One region of the Lacrimispora sp. YZC11 genome, then DNA from elsewhere that is predicted to be linked to it. Evidence: riboswitches for the same ligand, from Rfam matches in the RefSeq annotation. Region 1 holds a riboswitch; the other holds the start of a gene.
The links. Region 1 has a riboswitch for FMN ahead of AC27IJ_RS08635 (ECF transporter S component). Riboswitches for the same ligand answer to the same signal wherever they lie in the genome.

Region 1 (3,420 bases):
TTAGAAAAATGGGAAATTCTATTATACTCTATATACCAATTTGATAAAGTCTTCCAAAAATCCTCATCTCTATCTCTAAGATGTTTTTTGCCAAAATGATGCTTTACCTCTTTTTGATATGAGTTTTTAGATGATTCTGCAATAAGACTAACATCCCCATTAACCTCAATCTGTAATTTATCACCAGTTTTCATTTTAAAGCAATCACGTAATGCTATATAATATTGAAAAATATCTCCTGCTTTTACTAGAGTAGCATCATTTATAGCTCTATCCACAAAATCACCCCTCAATCGATCTAAATATAATAATTATACCATATTTTTTTACATTATAAAGGATGATTTTGTTAAATTTTATACATGACTCCTACATCAAAACCTATTAACTTATACGTTGTTAAAGTTTATATAAAATAATCTTCGTGGCATCTGAAAGGTATATGTTTACAAAAAATATATACCTTGAATTTTAATGGTTTATAAACAAACGAAACAAGCCAGCATCAGTAAAAAAAATCTGATGCTGGCTCACAATTCAAACCAATACTGCCTGTGTTTACAACAGACCTGTCATTTTATAATAATCCTCGTAATAAAAGGTACATTTTTAAACTGGAAATGTACCTTTTTTGCCCTTGATTTACCTAGTGTCCCGTCCCTATAAATTATAATTAAAGCCACAAGCTTTAATGCCTGTGGCCTATTGTTTTAGTGGAGATAGTGGGATTCGAACCCATGACCTCTTGAATGCCATTCAAGCGCTCTCCCAGCTGAGCTATACCCCCATATGGTCGAAAACCCTTTATTTATCTGGGTTTCCAGCATTTTACTTTTTTAAATCTACTTCTTCTTTGAGGGGTCGTTTACCGGACATCTCGCGCTCCCAGCTGAGCTATACCCCTATGTCCGATATTATAGCAAAGCATTAAAAAAATTGCAACAACATATTGCATTTATTTTTTAAAATGTTATAATAATTCAAGAACATTTGAATATAGTTGTCTTCAGGGCAGGGTGAAATTCCCGACCGGCGGTAAAGTCCGCGAGCGCAAATTGCGCAGAATTGGTTTGATTCCAATACCGACAGTATAGTCTGGATGAAAGAAGATGTGTTAAATAGTGATAATACACCTGTCTATTTTTAACACCTGAAAGGCATACTTTCAGGTGTTACTTATTTTCAGGAGGACTTTACTATGAATATGACAAAGAACACAAGCAAACTCACTCTCATGGCCATGCTTTGCGCACTGGCCTTTGTTGCCGTTGTGGCGATCCGGATTCCGCTGATCCCCATGCTGCCTTTCCTGGAGTATGAGCCCAAGGATATTATCATCCTTACCGGCGGCTTCCTATTTGGGCCAATGTCAGCGGCGCTGATCTCCGTCATCGTTTCTTTTATAGAAATGTTTACTATCAGCAGCACCGGGATCATCGGACTGATCATGAACGTACTTTCAACGGTTGCCTTTGTCTGTCCGGCGGCTTATCTCTATAAGAAACAACATTCCCTTTTGGGAGCATTCCTTGGCATGGTGGCAGGTACCCTTCTCATGACCCTGGTCATGGTTTTGTGGAACTACCTCATCACCCCGATTTACATGGGATATCCGCGGGAAGCCGTAGTAAAACTCATTCTCCCGGCATTTGTTCCCTTTAACCTTTTAAAGGGAGGAATCAACACAGCCCTGACTCTTCTTATCTATAAACCTCTGGTAACCACGTTGAGAAAATCCAATCTTATGATTCCTGCTACAACGGTTGCACCAAATAAGCGGAATTTTAATTTTGGTATGACCCTTACTGCAGCAGTCATTTTAATAACATGTATTCTGGCTGTCCTGGTTATGAAGGGAATGATATAATCAAAAACTAATGATTGTGTTGCTTATAACTAATGATGCCATATTTGCGGATTCTACGGAATCCGCATTTTTGATTTATAACATTATAATTCTTTCCTAATAGTCTAATCCTTCGCCATTTGATGATACTATATATCACTTTTTTATTTGGATACTACCATAACTTTCTCACCGATTTTAACAGTATGGGGATCTTCTAACTGAAAACTGCTGAATTTCTCTTTATTAGTTACTATCATTGGAATCACCAGATCAAATCCTAATTCCTGTATTATTTCATTTTCAAAGCGGATCATTAATTCTCCTGCTTTTACTTTCTGACCCACTTTTACATTTGCAGAAAAGTATTTTCCCTTTAATTCCACGGTATCAATACCGATATGTAGCAGAATTTCCTGGCCCATTTCTGTTGTCAGAGCGATTGCATGCAAAGTATCAAACAGCATAGCAACAGTCCCGTCTACCGGCGCATACAATTCTCCCTTAGAAGGTTTAATTGCGACACCTCTTCCTAATATTTCTTCAGCAAAAGTGGGATCATTTACATTTTTAATAGATATCAGTTCTCCTTCTGCATATGCAGTTAAAACTTCTTGTGTTGGAATTTCCTTCGTTATTTTTATGAATTTATCAAATAGTCCCATTTTTAAATCTCCATTCTAATAAATTTATATCGGCTACAACATTCTATACATGTTATAGCCGATGTGCCATGAAATTCTTGTATTGACTGACTAATTATGCACTAAACCAATTCGTACAAATTCTTCTTCAGGAGCTTCTGCCTTATCCATTGCTTTTTTTAACTTAACACACATTTCCTGCATGATTTTTAAATCATCCAGCGGATTCTCCTGCTCAGGATCTGCTTCTAAATCAAATAGTAAATCACCAAATTGCAATGGATCAACATAAACCTGTTCCTCGTATTTCATACAGGGGATTCCGTTTGTAAAACGTCCTCCGCTTATCAAAACACCCTGTTGGAGAATCTCTTTTTTATAAAATCCCCTCATATTTGCAGGCATTAAGGTCCAGCTCACCAAAGGTTGATTTATCTTTTCCGGCGATTTCATCAACATGTGTTTTCCATCGTAAATATTAATATGACCACCGTGTATACCAAAAAGTATGTTATCATGGATTTTTTTATTACCATTCACGATCGGCGTCAATGGCTTGCCATCCATTTCATAGTCTTTTAAATCTACATTAAAATATTCCAATAGTGTTGGTGCAATATCGATTGTCTGGGCTAACTCACTTCTTCTGCCCTTTTCTTTTTCATACCTTGGATCATGCATATAGAAAGGAATATGAATAATTTCTTCGTACATAGGCATATAATTTTTACCCATGAAACCTCTTTCCCCCAACAGAAACCCATGATCTGTATTTACAATAAGCATCGTATCCTCCCACATTCTATTTTCATCCATAAAATCCAGGATACGTCCCAGGTGATAATCACACATGGTAATAAGGGCAGCATATTCTTTTTTCAGATCATCTAATTTATCCTTCGTCTCATTACCGCCTACAAGTTTATAAGG
Region 2 (3,420 bases), on a different contig from region 1:
GGCAGACACCGTTGACAGCGATACTGTCCCCGAGTCGTACATCCTGCATAATTTCCTTTGCCTGAACAGAGATAAAAGAAGATTCTGCGCCTTTGAGGATGGTTTGGATTTTGCCGGTTTCTTCTATGATTCCTGTGAACACCTGATTACCTCGCTTTCCAATAAAATATCCTCCTCAATCCATGAGACAGTCGGTTTGCCCAGATGAAACGCCTGATCGGGGCTATCTACGCCATGGCCCATTACCGGGGTTTTTCCGCTGCCTCCAAATAGCTTAGGAGCAATGTAGGTCTGTACTTTCTGGACGATTCCGCTTTGCAGGGCAGACCAGTTTAAGGTGCCGCCGCCCTCCAGCAAAACGCTGTCAATTTTTCTTTCGCCCAGAGCTGCCATAAGGCAGTTTAAATCGATATGCCCTTCTTTATGAGGTAGTACCAAAATGTTACAGCCTGCATCCAGATACGGACGATGTTTGTCATGGTCCGTAATTGCCGTAGCAAGGAGGGTAGCGGCAGTGCCGGCGGTAGTAACAAGCCTTGCGCTTAAGGGCGTTTTAAGATGGGTGTCACAGACAATGCGGAGCGGGTTTCTGCTGTTTTCCAGCCGGCATGTCAGCAGCGGGTCATCCGCAAGGACCGTGCCGACCCCCACCATAATGGCAGAATAGCGGTGCCGGTCCTCATGAACGCGGTGCCGTGCCGCTTCACCGGTGATCCATTGGGATTTTCCGGTGTGTGTCGCAATTTTCCCGTCCAGAGTCATGGCGTACTTCATGATCACATAGGGTGTTTTGTATTGGATGTAGTGAAAGAAGCTTTGGTTGAGAGCGTCACATTCTTCTTTTAAAATTCCCTTCGTCACCTCGATTCCACAGTAACGTAACAGCTCAATGCCTTTTCCCCATACAAGCGGGTTTGGATCACAGGAACCGATTACCACACGGCGGATACCGCTTTCCAGGATCGCATCGGTGCAGGGAGGCGTTTTGCCAGTATGGCAGCAAGGCTCCAGCGTCACATACATGGTTGCGCCCTCTGGCGATGAGTCGCAGCTTGCCAGGGCATTGCGTTCCGCATGGAGCTCCCCGTATTTTTGGTGATATCCCTGTCCAATCATCTTACCGTCTTTTACAATAACTGCTCCAACCATGGGATTTGGATTTGTCCAACCGCAGCCTTTTTCTGCAAGTTGTAAAGCAAATCTCATATATTCTGTGTCAGTCATGCAGCACCTCCTAAAAAACAAAATACCTTGAACAAAGTCGTTCAAGGCATATAAAGCATCACACGCATGAAGGGTATATACTACAAATAAAAAACTCTGGAACGAAAAATTGTTCCAGAGCAAATTTACATACACACAAAATACTGTGACTTATCATCTTCTTTTATCCAGACTTTACTGTCGGCTTCGGAATTACACCGAATCATGCCTTGCGGCTCGTGGGCTTTACCACCGGTAGGGAATTTCACCCTGCCCTGAAGATATTATTCAATTAAGAGTCATTATACTACTTGTTTTGTATTTGTCAACTAAAAATATTCTTTTATAGTAATTTAAAAAGGGATATAATAGCTGTTCTTTGTTTTGCATGGACAAGCGCAGTGTGCTTGCATGGATCCCAAATTAGAATGAAGATACTAATTTATCAGTTTGGAAAGCTGCTTCCAAGCAAAGTACGCGGCTAACCGGTTATTAAAGGATGCAATGGATATCAGGAGTGAAATGGCGTCTTAATATTTGTTAGTTTCACATATAGCAGGTTGCTCTTTATTAAAATACTTAACATAGTTTTCGGAAGAGGAGGAAGGCAATGTAATGGATTCGATTGAAATTCAACAGATTATTATTACGAAAATTAAGGAAAGACTAACAGAATGTCCTCCTATCAGTGGTATGGGAGATAAGAGATTAGTCGATAGGATTATGTCGTTTCGTGCAATATATACAATAATAAATTATAATCAAAACTTATTGACAACAAAATTCACTACTGCTATAATAGGTTTAACGTTAAATCAACAATACATAACATGATATGGACAAAGTTTAACGTAAAACTATATAAAAGCCTATTAAAGGAAGGGGAAGATTTATGAAAAAAACCAAAAGACTTGTTAGTTTGCTCTTGTGTCTGCTGCTAGCTGCAACAACGTTAGTCGGATGCAAAAAAGAAGAGACACTTGCAGAAGGATCGTCAGCAGAGGGAACAACTACGGGGGCATCTGCTGAGAAATTCCAGATTAAGCTTGGTATCTGGCCTGAAGATACATTGACAGATGATGTTAAGCTTCATGAAGGATATGTAAAAACCTTCAATGAGACTCACCCTAACGTAGAAATAATTCCTGCATATTACAAATACGCAACGGATACTTTCGTATCTTTAGCAGAGTCAGGTAATTTACCGACTATTTTTGATACATGGTTTACAGAGCCGCAGAAGTTAATTAATGGCGGTTTTGTGGCTGATATTACAGATGAATTAAAGGCAAGGGGCTGGGATACCGCAATGAATCCCTCTATCCGTGATATGCTTTCCAAAGACGGCAGGATCTATGGACTTCCCCGCGATGGATACGCACTTGGTCTGATGCTTAATGTTGAACTTTTTGAAGAAGCCGGTTTAGTTGATGCAAATGGATATCCTCTGTATCCTAAGACCTGGGATGAACTTGCTAAAACAGCAAAGACGATCAAAGATAAGACTGGTCAGGCAGGTTTTTGCCTATTAGCAAAAGATGGTGCAGGCGGCTGGCACTTCAGCAACATAGCCTGGGGATTTGGTGCAACGTTCACTCTTGAAAAGGACGGAAAATATGTTGCTAATGTAAATAGCCCTGAGGCGATTGCAGCTATGGAATATGTAAAATCTTTAAAATGGGATTATGACGTGCTTACCGCTGATCCTACGAATGAAGACTGGGGAACAGGTTTCGGTGCTTTGGGAACAGGAACAGCAGCGATGTATATCGCAGCAAATGACGCGGTAAACCAGCCTACACAGGTTAACGGTCTTCCTGTTGATAAGTTATCTATTGTTCCTATACCAGCGGGACCGAAAGGACAGTACTCCTTATCCGGTGGTACACCTTATATGTTCTCAAAAGATGCAACACCTGATCAGATTAAAGCAGCTCTTGATTACCTTGAAATAATGGGGAAAGCACCCGTTGCAACAGAGGTAGCAATCGCTGGCATGAAGGCGGATGACCAGAACAAGATTAATAACCATGTGCCCGTAATTCCCCGTTTCCCTTGCTGGGTGGATCAGAAGGTTCTGGACGCTGAAAATGCGGTAACCGAAGAATACAGTAACGTTGATATGAAGCTTTTTAATGATTACTTTAATATTATCAAAACAAACGGCAACTTAAGAGCAGAAGAACCCGGTTCCGCACAGGATTTATATGCGGAGCT

Region 2: another riboswitch for FMN. It lies ahead of ribD (bifunctional diaminohydroxyphosphoribosylaminopyrimidine deaminase/5-amino-6-(5-phosphoribosylamino)uracil reductase RibD); the one in region 1 lies ahead of AC27IJ_RS08635 (ECF transporter S component).

The regions. Positions count from the first base shown of each region.
Region 1 covers NZ_BAAJYQ010000006.1:506,568-509,987, forward strand. The annotation lists gene AC27IJ_RS08625 (ABC-three component system protein) at 1-278, opposite strand, end outside; tRNA gene AC27IJ_RS08630 (tRNA-Ala) at 715-787, opposite strand; FMN riboswitch at 999-1,115, shown strand; gene AC27IJ_RS08635 (ECF transporter S component) at 1,199-1,867, shown strand; gene AC27IJ_RS08640 (PTS sugar transporter subunit IIA) at 2,011-2,511, opposite strand; gene AC27IJ_RS08645 (sulfatase family protein) at 2,602-3,420, opposite strand, start outside.
Region 2 covers NZ_BAAJYQ010000005.1:587,163-590,582, reverse strand. The annotation lists gene AC27IJ_RS05835 (riboflavin synthase) at 1-142, opposite strand, end outside; gene ribD (bifunctional diaminohydroxyphosphoribosylaminopyrimidine deaminase/5-amino-6-(5-phosphoribosylamino)uracil reductase RibD) at 124-1,224, opposite strand; FMN riboswitch at 1,376-1,490, opposite strand; gene AC27IJ_RS05825 (hypothetical protein) at 1,819-2,037, shown strand; gene AC27IJ_RS05820 (ABC transporter substrate-binding protein) at 2,096-3,420, shown strand, end outside.